DNA from 3 places in the Ruegeria sp. BE10 genome. Region 2 is predicted to be linked to each of the others. Evidence: riboswitches for the same ligand, from Rfam matches in the RefSeq annotation. Region 2 holds a riboswitch; each other region holds the start of a gene.
What was found. A riboswitch is a leader RNA that binds a small molecule or an ion and turns the genes downstream of it on or off. The one in region 2 is predicted to bind cobalamin.

Region 1 (4,604 bases), on a different contig from region 2:
GCAGATGCGGTGCTGTTTGATGACCTCAGCAGCGGCCCAATCCTAAGTCATGCGCATGACGATGCAGATCTGGTGGGCGTGGGCAAACGGGCCGGGCGACCCTCACCCAAGCAGGATCACGTAAGCCGCCTGTTGGTGGATTACGCCAAGACCGGCGCTCGCGTGGTGCGATTGAAATCTGGTGATGGCGGGTTGTTCGGCAGGCTGGAGGAAGAACTGGTTGCCCTGCGTGCGGCCGGGGTCGAATATGAAATCATCCCTGGCATCCCCTCGGCGGTTGCGGCGGCGGCAGCAGCAGGAATACCCCTGACACGACGCCTCACTGCGCGGCGGGTGCAATTTGTCACTGGCCACGATGTCAGTGGCAAACTGCCCGAAGATCTGAACCTGCCCGCGCTGGCCGATCCGGATGCAACGACTGTGGTGTTCATGGGCAAACGGACCTTTCCCCTGTTGGTACATGCACTGCATGAGCATGGCCTGCCGCTGGAAACACCAGCCCTGATGGCCGAATCCGTATCGACTCCCGACCAGAGCCTGCACCGTGCAACAATTGGCGCGCTGTCGCAAAAGCTGGAGGCCGAGATCGGCACAGCCCCGGCGCTGATCCTGTATGGCCCGTTGGCAGAGTTCGACGATGTTTGAGTTGTCTCTGATCGGAATTGGCACTGGCAACCCGGATCACGTGACCTTGCAAGGGGCAAATGCCATCCGCGATGCAGACCTGATCCTGATCCCGCACAAGGGCGAGAACAAGGCTGATCTGGCCGGGTTGCGCGAAGAGATCATTGCAGCTGTGACTGACACTCCGCCGCAGATCGCCTATTTCGACATTCCCAAGCGCCGGGCCGATGATGGTTATCTGCGCGGGGTCGACGAATGGCATGATGCCATTGCCCTGCGCTGGCACGAGGCGATTGCGGCCCACCCGAATGCGCGACAAGTGGCGCTGCTGATCTGGGGCGACCCGTCGCTTTATGACAGCTCGCTGCGAATCGCGTCGCGGCTGGACCCTGAGCCCACGACACGGGTGATCCCTGGCATCACCGCGCTGCAGGCATTGACGGCCGCCCACGCCATCCCGATCAATGATCTGGGCGCCCCTTTTGTTGTGACTACCGGACGGCGGATCAGGGATGAAGGCTGGCCGGCAACTGCCTCGAAAGTAGCGGTAATGCTGGATGGCGAGTGTTCGTTTCAATCCCTGGACATGGCCGATTATGACATCTGGTGGGGTGCCTATGTCGGCATGAAAGAGGAAATCCTGATCAAAGGCGCTTTGACCGATGTAGCGCAGGAGCTTCTGGACACCCGCGCCAAGGCACGTGCCGATCATGGCTGGATCATGGATATCTATTTGCTGAAAAAGCGCGTGATCTGACCTAAAAGGTCGCAAATGACGATTGCACCAGCGGCACCATAGAGGCTAAATGAACGCGTCTGGTCCTGCCGGAGACATCCGGATGCTAAGAGGGAATGTGGTGCGACTGCCATGGCAGCCAAATCCACAGCCGCCCCCGCGACTGTAAGCGGAGAGCCCCTGTTCAACCAGCCACTCCTGTTCTCAGGGGGAAGGCGAACAGAGGCATCGACCCGCAAGCCAGGAGACCTGCCAGGCGACAATTGAAACACCGGCCGTCGGGTGCGGCGGCAAAGGAGAATAAAAGATGGCAACACAAACGCAAACAGCATCCGCCTCGCGCGCTGGTATCCTTCCGGTCATGTTCGCGGTGGTTCTGGGTCTGGGTATCATCACCCTGACCGGTCACGTACAGGCCGCGGCGCTGCATGACGCAGCACACGACGTGCGCCACGCGACCGGCTTCCCCTGCCACTAAGACCATGTTCAGTCGTATACTGACCAGCGCGTTGTTCGCTGGTGCTGCAGCGGGGCTGATAGCCGCCTTGCTGCAGTTGGTCTTTGTGCAACCTGTTTTGTTGCACGCGGAGCTGTACGAATCCGGCGAGTTGGTGCACTTCGGAGCCGAAGCCGTTTCGGCGCATCCCGAATTACCGGGCATGTTCTCGGAACTGACCCGTGACGCGCTGAGCGTCATTTTCACCATGCTGACCTATACCGGTTACGCGCTGCTGATGGTTGCCCTGATGTCCGTGGCCGAAGGCCAGGGCCACACGATTGATGGCCGCACCGGCGTGCTTTGGGGTCTGGCTGGGTTCATCGCCTTTCATCTGGCGCCTGGCTTTACCCTGGCACCAGAGGTGCCTGGTGTAGCGGCGGCTGACGTCTATGCCCGACAGGTCTGGTGGTTTGCCACTGTTGGTGCTGCGCTTGTTGCGCTGTGGTTGATTGCGTTTGGCGGCAACCTGATCAGCTATGTGATCGCAGCAGCCCTGTTGCTGGCACCCCATCTGATCGGTGCGCCCGAACCGGATGTGTTCACCGGCCCCGTCCCGACCGAGATCGGCGCTCTGTTCGCCGCTCGCGCCTTTGGCATCGGTCTGGTGGCCTGGGTTCTGGTCGGTGCCTTTGCCGGGTATTTCTGGCAAAGCGAAGGCAAACGCGTCGAAGCAGCGGCCTGATCCTCTTATATAATGACGCGCCGGGTTCTGCCCGGCGCGTTTCTTTTTGCCCTAAAGGAAAGAAAAAATGGCACGCTCACTTGCCCTTTTTGCAATCGGCCTTGTGTTCGGTGGTGGTGCTGGTTTTGTGCTAGCGGCAGCCAATGGCGTCACGTTTGACGGCCACGATCATGGCGATCCATCCCATCACGGCGGCGCGCATGCCGAAGCGATGGCCCATGACCATTCGACCACGGTAAACCTGCCCGCAGGGGCGGACGCCCCCAGTGTTGCAATCGCGCTGACCCAGGACCCGATGGCCGGGTGGAACCTGCACGTCATGCCGCAGAATTTCCGGTTTGCCCCGGAAAACGCGTCAACAGCCGACGTAGACGGCGAAGGCCACGCGCATGTTTACATCAATGGCGAGAAACTAGCCCGGCTCTACGGCAACTGGATACACATCCCCGACCTTCCCAAGGGAGAGGTCGAGGTTTCGGTTTCGCTGAACGCAAACAGCCACAGCGCACTGACGGTCGACAACGTACCGGTCAGCGCTGCCGTGACCGTTCAGGTCGATTAAAGCGCCGGTATCCGCGCGCGCAAACACATCCGAAGTCGCCCGCAGGGTCGGGCGTCTTCGATCCAACCTGCGGGACTGTCCAAATAGGCTTTGCAGGTCGCGACGATGTCTTCGGCATCGGTAACGATATCGACCCCCGAAAACACGTAAGACGCCCGTCCTGCGGCCTGCAATGCCAATGCGGTCGGCTCAGCGCAGCCACTGAAACAGGCGTGATCAGAGATGACGACCCGACCATTCAGCCCTGCACGCACCAGCGCGTTATCCACGGCCTGCCTCTCGGCCACTCGGTCACGCGTTCCCGCACAACTGCTGCAAATCAATAGGCGTATCGGGTCCACGTGTGGCCTCGTGTTTGATGGTTTGCATGTTTCTGCGGCTTTCTGGACGTCGGCGCAATCCTGAATACGCACGGAAATGTGCGTGCGCGGAACTCGAATTTCTGGCATCACTCAGACAGTCACATTGAACGAGGCACCGTCATGCGCACGCTTTTGGGTTTGCTCTGTCTTCTCGCCCTGCCTGTCCGGGCCGAGGAACCATTGTCGGGTTGGGCAGTGTATCCAACCGTCAAAAGCTATGAAGAACTGGTCGCGGATACGAAGGCTGCGGTGAAGGAAAACGGGTTGATCGTGGTCACGCAGGCTGGTCCGACCAAGGCGGCTGCAGCCCGTGGCATCACTATACCCGGCAATCTGGTGATCGGTGCCTTCAACAACGACTATGCCGTGCGCGTTCTGGAAACCTCTGTCAGTGCAATGATCGAAGCGCCGATTCGCTTTTACGTGACTGAGAACGACGACGGCACCGCCACCCTGTCCTACAAAACGCCCAGCTTTGTCTTTGCCCCCTATGTGTACGAGGGCGGAGAGCCTTTGCTCGATATTGCCCAAGAACTTGACACAAAGTTTCAGTCAGTGGCGGAATCCGCAGCCAAATAGTCACACTGACGTGAACCTGCTTGCGTCTGGCTACGTCCTCCGCAATCTGCTGAGCAACGAAAACTTCGGAGCATAACGAATGCAGGACCTCTCCCCCCGCGCGGCTGACCTTTTGGCCCAAAGACTATACGAGGCCGGATGCCGCCACGCTTTTGGCATGCCAGGCGGAGAGGTTCTGACGCTGGTGGATGCTCTGGAACAGGCTGGGATCACCTTTCACCTGACCAAACACGAAAACGCCGCCGGCTTCATGGCAGAGGCTGTCCACCACCGTGATGGCGCGCCTGCCATTCTGGTGGCCACACTGGGCCCCGGCGCAATGAATGGAATCAACGTTGTTGCCAACGCGCTGCAGGACCGGGTGCCGATGATTGTTCTGACCGGCTGCGTCGATGCGGATGAGGCGCTGACCTACACCCATCAGGTGATGGATCACGCGCAGGTTTACCACTCAATCACCAAGGGAACATTTACACTGACGGCGCAGGGCGCAGATGTGGTCGCAGACAAGGCGGTATCACTAGCCAACCAGCCCCGCCCCGGTCCGGTTCATATTGACG
Region 2 (4,604 bases):
AAAGCAGGAACACGAAAACGGAACCAATCGAGGTGGTAACGATCCCAACGGGCAGTTCTTGCGGAGCCAGCAATAGGCGGCTGAGAATATCTGAACCTGTCAGCAAGGCCGCCCCGACAATCGCTGCGGTGGGTAATAGATGCCGGTGCAACGGCCCTGCGATCCCACGGGCGATATGAGGGACCATCAAGCCGACGAAACCGATCACGCCAGCCACCGAGACGAACACAGCTGTTGCGAGGGCCGCGACAAAGAACATGCTGAACCGCAGCCCCTGCACCGGCACGCCCAGCGTTGCAGCTGTCAGGTCTCCGGTCAGCAATGCGTCTAGCCAGCGGGCGCGATAGAGCGCGTAGGCCAGAATAAGCAGCAATCCTGCGCAGACCAGCGGGAACGTCTCCCACCGGGCTAGGCCCAGACCGCCCAGCATCCAGAAGATCACCGAATGCGCGGCGCGGCTGTCGCCTGCGAAGATCAAATAATTGGTGATGGCAGAGAACAAGAAGGACACGGCCAAACCGGCCAATATCAGTTTCTCGGGTGCGCTGGTGCGCAACCCGTGAACCAGCGCCAGCACGATACCCGACGCTACAAGTCCTCCGCAGAACGCGGCCAGAGGTAAGGTCCAAAAGCCCAGAATATCCCCGGTCACTGTGATGACGAACACGGCACCTGCCGCCGCGCCCGAGGACAGGCCAAACAAAAACGGGTCGGCCAAATCGTTGCGTGTAGTGGTTTGCAAAACCACACCGACAATGCCCAGACCAGCCCCGATCACGGCCGCGAACAAGGCGCGCGGCAGGCGCAGATCAAAGACGATCCGGTGCAGCGGTGACATCTCTCCTTCGCTCAGGCCCGTTCCCAGCAAGATCGCCGTGACCGTGTCCGCGACAGGGATGGATGTGGTGCCATAGATGGTGGACATCAGTAAGAGGGCGGCCAATACGGCCGCCCCCAGCACAAGTGTCAGGCCCAGTCGGCCCATATCAGTTGAGGCCTGGATGCATGGCCTGGGCCATTTTCGAAATCGCTTTGATATTTGCCGGTCCGGGGGTCAATTCCTCGTACCGCAGACCGATCCAGCGCTCGTTTTTCACGGCTTCGGTCTGTGACATCACTGGATGTTCCTGTAGAAATTTGAACGTGTCCGCAGCGCCATTGCCTGTCTGATAATCAAGCAGCACAAGGAATTCCGGGTTTGCGGCGGCGACCGCCTCCCACGAGGTTCGACCCCAGCTTGTTTCCATGTCGTGGGTCACGTTTTCACCACCCGCGGCAGCAATCATAGCATCGGGGATGGCGAACTTACCTGCGGTGAAGGGTGCGTCCGCCGGGCCGTCCAGCAAGAAAACGCGGGGTTTCGCCAGGTCGGCAGTCTGCGCTTCGATCGCTGAGAGTTCGTCTTTCCAGCCCGTGACCAGCGCCTCGGCCTTGTCTTCGACGTGCATGACCTGACCCAGGCGCAGGACGTCATTGAACAGAAGATCCATGCTGGCTTTGGGGCGAGCCTTGTCCAGATGCACACAGCTTTCGGTCAAGATCATGGTTTTGATACCAAAGGGCTCCAGCGTATCCGGGGTCACATCTCCGCCCGGTTTCATGCCGTAATACCAGCCAGCAAAGAACAGGTCGGGTTCCACGGCAACAAGGTTTTCGACCGTTGGGTATTTCGGTGCCAGTTCGGGGATATCGCCGCGCAGGGTGTCGAATTCCGGGCTGGTTTTGTACCAGCCGGTGATGCCGGTCAGACCGACGATCTTGTCCTGCAGGCCCAACGCGAAGGCCATATCGGTCATGTTCATGTCATGCACAACCAGACGCTCGGGCTGGGCTTCGAACACCAGCGGCGCTCCGCAGTTGTCGACGGTGACCTCGTGGGCGGACGCGCCGCCTGCCATGGCTGTGACCAGCGCCACGGACCAGATGTGTTTCATTGGGGAATGTTCCTTGGTTTAGGTTGAGATTGTGGATTTTCGGATATCCAGCGCTGGAATCACGCGGCCATCGTGGTGAAAACACAGGTATTCAACGCCAAAAGTATCGCGGACCCGCTCGGGGGTCAGCACTTCGGCCACAGGGCCAAATCCCGTCAGCCGCGTTGATTTCATCAGCGCCACGTGGGTGGCGAATTCCGGGATCATGACAAGATCATGGACAATCATCACAACCGTGATGCCGAGTTCGGCGACCAGAGACAGCATCCGACCCTTGGCATCCGGATCGAGATGGTTGGTCGGCTCATCCAGGAACAACAACGATGGGTTCTGTGCCAGTGCCCGGGCGATATGCGCGCGTTGACGTTCGCCCCCGGACAGTACCGCCATGCGCTTGTCTGCCAGCGCGCCAAGGTCGGTCAGCTCAAGGATTCTGTTAAGTTCTCTGGCATGTTCATCCGCCGAACGGTCGGCCCAGATCGGAATCTGGCCCATGGCAACATAGTCCCGCAACAACAGCCTGCCATCCGGTTGTTCTTGCTGGCCCACAACAGCGATCATGCGGGCGCGTTCCATTGCGGGCATATTTTTCAGGCTGCGTTCCTTGACCAATACATTGCCCAATACAATCTCAGCCGCCCCGCACAGAAGGTTCAAAAGCGTGGTTTTTCCCGCCCCATTTGGACCGGCAATTGCCAGTATCGCGCCCTCGGCCAATTCAAACGAGACACCTTGCAGAAGAACGTCACCATTGAGCGCATAAAATTCGAGATCACGCGCAACCAGAAAAGATGAGGTCGTCATGATGGCTCCTCCAATTGAATTCGAGGCAAACGAGAAAGGGTTTTTGTAAATAGTGGTTGCGGCCGGGCCGTCGCGTTGGTCCAACCGTCTGCGACGTTGCGGTACTGATGTGCGAATTCCGCCAGCGCGTCGACATCTTCGGCAGTTTCAATATCGCCGAATAGGTAGTGTGCTTTGCCGACAGCCTGAAATCCGACGGCCGTTGGTCGCGCGCAGCCCGCCATGCAGGTAACGGTGCGCACTGCGAACCCGGTTGGCAACCTGCCGATCAACGCATTGCGCATGACATCAACAGACAATGCGCCGGTACAGGTCGAGCAGATCAGAAGGAAATGGTCAGGTGTTTCCGGCATAGTCCGCTCCGCTTGAAGCCAAGCGCGGACAGAAGGTGCCGATCATGTACACACGTTTCAGACGTGCCATCAAAGCCTCCTTCCAGGACGCCCCGCCCCGGGTTGGTTGAACATGTGATGGCAGGTCTCCTGACTTGCGGGTCGATGCTTGGCCATCCTTCCCGGCCCGATGACCAGTGGATTTTGGCGTTGCTCACCGCTTACAGTTGCGGGGGCAGTCACGGATTTGGCGCCAAAGTGGCGAACCGCACCGTATTCCCTTTTCATCCCTTGGGCGTACCATCGGGAACCATCTGGCCCTTGCTTGTCTTAGACTGGGGGCCGTGTCAATCACGATTTGAAACAACAACTTTTCGATCGGAACTCAAACGCTCAGGGTTTCGAAGTCTGCCGCATGCGTTTTCGCTGTAAGTGCGGCACCCAGTGCCGCATGGGTCGCGACAGCATACTGTGTTAGAGGTGGCATTTTTTCCTTCATGTTTGAGAATTTAATTTGAAAACAGTCGATTGCCGGTCGCGCGCGAGCGTTCGGGCTTCGGCCCGGCTGAGTGACACGAGCGTTTCTTCTGATGAAAGCCCCTTGGCCCGCGATTTTGACCAGATGCGGCGCGCGGATACCGGGGACCATGGCAATGCCGCTTCTGACAACCACTGTCGCAACGGGGCTGGCAGGCCGTCAAACACATCCATCGGATTGGTTGATCGATGCTTGCGGCGCAAGCTGCATTGCCCGAGGTTACGTCTCATGCTTAGGTTTCCGGATTTTCCACTGGGTCCAAAACCAAGACGAGACGGGATTCACTGGTACCTTCGATCGGAGGCGAGCGATGCACCACACCTGACGATGGTCGCTCGGGCCAGAGTGTTCCCCGTAGCAGGATCGGAGCGCCGGTCTGAACGGTAAACACAAGCGCGGGATCGTTTCCATCAGTCGAGGTGCCGTATTGTGTTCCAGTGCCACGATAGGTGCAGACCAACCGGGCGGTGACAGCATCGGTATGAAATTTACGGCAAGCATTGGTGGTGACAACATCCAGCCGCAGTCGCAGGAAGTTGGCGTTCATCAGCTCGCAGAACATGTCGGCCAGAGAAGTGATATCATCCTGAAGCCACGCTCTTTCAGTCCCGTTAGGCATACCGGAGATATCGCAGAGTTGCCCCACGGTCGTCTTAACGGCGCTTGGTGGAAGAATGACTCGCCCACTTGGCAAAGCCTTGGGATCAAGTTGGTCAAGCCAGCTTTGCATATCCGGCGGGGTTCGCCGGCGCCAAATCAAAGCGGCACAGTTTGGCTGTGCAAAAGTGCGGAGTGCCGCCGGATCATCTGCGAAGCTCACACCGGTGACGTTGTCTTTCACGGGCTTTCTAACGAAGTTCATGCTGCATCCTCTGCCCGGCGCCAAATCGGGAAGGGGTCCGGCAGTTCCGGCAAATTGTCGGGCCCTGCCGCCGAAACTGCTGGAATAAGGCAATTGTCCAATCGTGCCTTCAAACTTTGCCAGACGATCCCGGC
Region 3 (4,604 bases), on a different contig from region 2:
CCAGCCTGATCCGCGCAGCCAAGTCCGAGGCCGAAGCGCAGGGTGCTCTGGTGGTTCTGTGCGACAACGGAGATTCACTGCAAGGCACGCCACTGGGGGAATGGGCGGTTCAATCCGAAAATGCACCGCACATCCTGATGCAAGCATTTTCCGAGCTGGGTTATGACGCAATCGGCCTCGGAAATCATGATTTCGGCTTTGGGCTGGAAACGCTGGACCGTGTAATTGCAGATGCTGCGTGCCCGGTGATTTGCAGCAATGCACACCGACAAGACGCCCCCTCCTGCTGGCAAGATCATGCGATTTTGAATCGAGAAATAAAATTTTATGATCAACATGTTACGCTGAAAATTGGTGCGTTCTCAGTCCTGCCACCGCAGACAGCCAAATGGGAAGCACACTTGCTGCAAGGCAAGGTCGTCATCGAAGATATCCTGACCTGCGCCGCACAAAAAGTGACGAATCTGAAAGCGCAGGGTTGCGATTTGATCCTTGCATTGGCGCATACAGGGATAGGGTCGGCCGAACCGGAAACGGGTTTGGAAAATGCCGTCATCCCGCTGGCCGGTATCGAAGGAATTGATGCGCTGATTGCCGGGCATTCACATCTGACACTGCCCGGAAACGCACATGACGGGATTGAGCACGTCGATGCAAATCGGGGTCTGGTTCACGGAAAGCCGGTGGTCATGCCCGGTGCGTCCGGGTCATTTCTGGGGGTGATCGACCTGACATTGGACAGGGCGGGAAATGGCCATTGGACCGTTCAGGATCATCGCGTCAGTCTGCAGTCGATATGCCCAACCAAACCCGACGGCTCACCCAAGCCTATCCAGGAAGACCCTGTTTTGGCGCGCCTTTTCGCCCGGGGCCATTCGGAAACTCGGCGGCGCACGGCGCAACCCGTTGGCCAGACCGATAAGCATTTGCACAGCTATTTCAGTTTTTGCGCCCCGGACAGAGGTTTGGTTCTGACCGCCGCGGCCCAGGCAGCAGCCCTGCGGCCCTATCTGCAGGACACGTCATTTGCGGATTTTCCTGTTCTGTCCGCGACCGCGCCTTCAAAGTTCGGGGGGCGTGCCGGCCCCCGGTTTTTCACCGACGTCCCGCCCGGCCAGATATGCCTGCGCCATGTCAACGACATGTATGCGTTTCCCAATGAGCTGCAGGCGGTAGTTGTCACCGGAGAGCAGATCAGCGACTGGCTTGAGATGTCTGCAGGCGTGTTCAACCAGATTACGCCGGGACATCAGACCACATTGGTCGACATCAACAGGGCGGGGCATAATTTTGATATTATACAGGGGCTTACTTATCAATTTGATCTCTCTCAACCGGCTCGGTTCGACGCTGGCGGTCACTTGATCGACCCCGTCAACCGGCGCATTCGCAACATTCGCTTTGACGGCCAACCGATGGCCGCCGATCAACGGTTCGTCGTCGCACTGAACAATTACCGTGCCAATGGCGGGGGTCACTTTCCCTTTGTGGATCAGGCCGAGCCCATCGCGCTGCCGAACCTGCCTGTTCAGCGCGTCTTGCAGGACTATCTGTCCGGCGCACTGCCGCAAGATCCCTTGCAATATGCGTCCTATCCTTTTGGCTTTGCCCCGATGCAGGGCGCGACTGCGCTATTAAGAACCGGTCCGAAGGCACAAACCCACATTGCCGAGCTTGAAGAATATGACCCTCACGTCGTCGGAGAAGACGATGAGGGCTTTTTGCTGATCCGTTTGGCGCTCTGACGGGTTGTGTTTCCTGCGCCCGTTGCCTATATCAGACCCCGAGAGGTTGGCGCGGGCGAGCGCCTCGCCAACCTGGTCAGGTCCGGAAGGAAGCAGCCACAACGAGCCCCGCTTGGGTCGATGTCCAACCTCTCACTTAAACTCCCGACATTGAATTGTTGCGAACAGGCCTAGGCAATCAACCGTGGCCAGACAGCCGAATTGCGCCGGGCAAAGGCACCGATATGGCCAACCTCGGACAGTCCGAACTCGGCCGGAGACAACAAATGGCGGCGTGCGTTGGGCCCGTACAGATCAGCCAGCCGCCAGACCGCGTTCTTTGGCACCAGATCGTCATCCTCAAAGCTGAACAGATCCACTGGTGTGTCTGACTGTGCCCAGCGGGCCTCGGGCAAGGACACGCCAATTTCGGGCAGGTAGTTGCGCGGCGCAGTACACCAGCGGCGCCACTGCCAATAGACGCTAGCAGGCAGGTTCGATCCGAATCCTAGTGCCTTGCCCGGCAGGTAACCCAGCGCTTTTACGGCCAGGGGCGCGTGTCCGTACCAAAACAGCAAAGCCAACGCCCGATAAGGCCAGGGATGGTCCGACACAGTCACCGGCCCGGCGCAGACGCAGATCATACGGTCGATCTGATCAATATCGGGTTGAATCGGCCCCAGCATACCGCCGACGGAATGGCCGATGCTCCAGTGCTGCGCGTCGGGGTATCGCCTGCGCATCTCGGCCCGAGCCGCAGGCATGTCGATCAGCGCCCAATCCGCCATCGTGGCCTGAGCTGACTTCAATGGCTTGCTCTGCGAATGACCGAAATCGCTGTAATCATAGGTCAGACAGGCAATGCCATGTTCCGCAGCCAACCAGCGTGCGAAATGCTGATAATAGTCGCGCGGCACTCCGGTGGCGCTGTGGATCACCACTGCGATCCCAGGTTCGGCCACCGGCAGGTACAGCCGAGCCGACAGTTGGGTCGAACCAGAAGGAAACTGAAAATCCTCGGTTAAAACAGCTTGTGCGGTATCCAGCATGGCGCCCTCAATCTGAACCGATTAGTTCACCACCCCAAACGGCATCTTTTGCCACCCTAAGTCAATCCTGTTTCCGCATGACCACGCGTCCACTTTGCCCTACCAAAAGGCGGCTTGACTCAGGTCACTCCTACCCGCTAGCGATTGGGTGATGGTTCTCGTCCCCGGTCCCCGGGGCGGGATGAAAAGGGAACACGGTGCGGTTCTGCCCGGAAAACCGGAACGAACCAAGGCCGCGACTGCCCCCGCAACTGTAAGCGGTGAGCAATGCCGAAACACCACTGGCCGCAAGGCTGGGAAGGTCGGCAACGCAACGACCCGCAAGTCAGGAGACCTGCCATCGAACAAGAAACCGAAACTCGGACGGGGTGTCCGGGCAGGTCGTCAGCACGCTGCCACACCTGATCCATGCCCCCGTTCCACGCGCGGAGGGCGCAATATGATCTGGAAGACAAAGACACACCAATTTACCGCAACCGTTTGCCAACGCACAGGAAAAACCTGCCCGGCGCTGGCACAGATGGCGCGCGCGATCGTGCAGGCGATGGATGCTGCCGTTCCGGCGACGACGCCTGATTTTGAGTTCGACGGCAGCACTGAGCTGGCCTATTGCACGCAAGGATGCAGCGCACGGTTTCGCGCTCAAAAAGACCTGATCCGGGTCTTTTGTGGATCAAGCGAGGATGCGCCCCTCGAGTCGCTGGATGTTTTCGCAGATATGATGTTCGGCCCGGATGTGACCATGCGCCCCGCAGGCATGCTAACCACCCCACCCTGCGCCATGCTTGAGGTCACAGCGATCCCGCCCAACCCGGTGGCACAGGCAGAACGACAGGTGGCGCTCTGATCTAGTCGCGCGTCCGCCCAAGGGCTGCCCATTTCATCTGGCCGTCGGTCTCGACGGCGCAGGACCGCACCGCACGCAAACGGGTCAACGCTGTCTCGGGGTCTTCGCCATGCTCGACCATAAGGCGCAGCACGATCATCCCGGACCGGCCACAGCCGCCCCGGCAATGCACCAGCACCCGCCCCCCGCGGGACAGAATATCAGTCGCCGCAGGGCTGACACTGCCCCACGCCGCGTCAACCTCAGGAGGCGGCGTACCGAAATCCGCAACCGGCAGATGCACCCATTCGATATTGAGTGCGTGCAGGTCTTCGCCAAGCCCACTTGCGCCCTCTTGCAGTATTTCGACCTCGGTGGTCATCGAGATCACAAGATCCGGCTGCCAGTCGCGGATCGTTCCCAAGTCCCGCGTATACCCGCCACCGCGCCCCGGAAGGGGCGACAAGGCAACGGTGCCGTTTCCAATCTGAACTGAATGAAGTGCGAACTGGCTCACTACGGACCCTCCCTGATACTCGCTTCTAAGGCGTGCAAATTGTGCTGCAAACCGAAATTCACCCAAGCCTGCTGTGGACGCGGGCGGCAGGGGTCTCTACGCTGCATCGGAACCCGAATCCGACAGAGCAGATATGAACGACACGCCCAGCCCCGCCTATCAAGTTCTTGCCCGCAAATACCGCCCGGAAACCTTTGCCGATCTCGTCGGTCAAGACGCAATGGTGCGCACGCTGAAAAATGCGTTCGAGGCCGACCGGATCGCGCAGGCTTTCATCATGACCGGCATTCGCGGCACCGGCAAAACCACCACGGCACGGATCATCGCCAAGGGCATGAACTGCATCGGCCCCGATGGTGAAGGCAAGCCAACGACTGAGCCCTGCGGCCAATGCGAACATTGCGTGGCCATTATGGAAGGCCGCCACGTTGACGTGATGGAGATGGACGCCGCCAGCCGTACTGGTGTGAACGATATCCGCGAGATCA

Region 1: linked by a shared signal. The riboswitch ahead of ACR0M2_RS07855 (CbtB domain-containing protein) and the one ahead of ACR0M2_RS18935 (DUF1636 domain-containing protein) in region 2 are both predicted to bind cobalamin.
Region 3: linked by a shared signal. The riboswitch ahead of ACR0M2_RS11050 (hypothetical protein) and the one ahead of ACR0M2_RS18935 (DUF1636 domain-containing protein) in region 2 are both predicted to bind cobalamin.

What each region holds. Positions count from the first base shown of each region.
Region 1 covers NZ_JBQFTX010000002.1:493,981-498,584, forward strand. Annotated here, with positions in the region: gene cobA (uroporphyrinogen-III C-methyltransferase) at 1-645, shown strand, start outside; gene cobF (precorrin-6A synthase (deacetylating)) at 638-1,381, shown strand; cobalamin riboswitch at 1,425-1,631, shown strand; gene ACR0M2_RS07855 (CbtB domain-containing protein) at 1,668-1,838, shown strand; gene ACR0M2_RS07860 (CbtA family protein) at 1,843-2,541, shown strand; gene ACR0M2_RS07865 (hypothetical protein) at 2,609-3,103, shown strand; gene ACR0M2_RS07870 (DUF1636 family protein) at 3,100-3,444, opposite strand; gene ACR0M2_RS07875 (DUF302 domain-containing protein) at 3,586-4,044, shown strand; gene ACR0M2_RS07880 (thiamine pyrophosphate-binding protein) at 4,124-4,604, shown strand, end outside.
Region 2 covers NZ_JBQFTX010000010.1:139,874-144,477, forward strand. Annotated here, with positions in the region: gene ACR0M2_RS18920 (FecCD family ABC transporter permease) at 1-985, opposite strand, end outside; gene ACR0M2_RS18925 (ABC transporter substrate-binding protein) at 987-1,934, opposite strand; gene ACR0M2_RS18930 (ABC transporter ATP-binding protein) at 1,953-2,738, opposite strand; gene ACR0M2_RS18935 (DUF1636 domain-containing protein) at 2,735-3,091, opposite strand; cobalamin riboswitch at 3,194-3,400, opposite strand; gene ACR0M2_RS18940 (DUF6525 family protein) at 3,566-3,838, opposite strand; gene ACR0M2_RS18945 (DUF1826 domain-containing protein) at 3,841-4,449, opposite strand; gene ACR0M2_RS18950 (GTP-binding protein) at 4,467-4,604, opposite strand, start outside.
Region 3 covers NZ_JBQFTX010000004.1:136,778-141,381, reverse strand. Annotated here, with positions in the region: gene ACR0M2_RS11065 (bifunctional 2',3'-cyclic-nucleotide 2'-phosphodiesterase/3'-nucleotidase) at 1-1,745, shown strand, start outside; RNA gene ffs (signal recognition particle sRNA small type) at 1,785-1,883, shown strand; gene ACR0M2_RS11055 (alpha/beta hydrolase family protein) at 1,916-2,773, opposite strand; cobalamin riboswitch at 2,909-3,129, shown strand; gene ACR0M2_RS11050 (hypothetical protein) at 3,213-3,620, shown strand; gene ACR0M2_RS11045 (protein-tyrosine phosphatase family protein) at 3,622-4,116, opposite strand; gene ACR0M2_RS11040 (DNA polymerase III subunit gamma/tau) at 4,250-4,604, shown strand, end outside.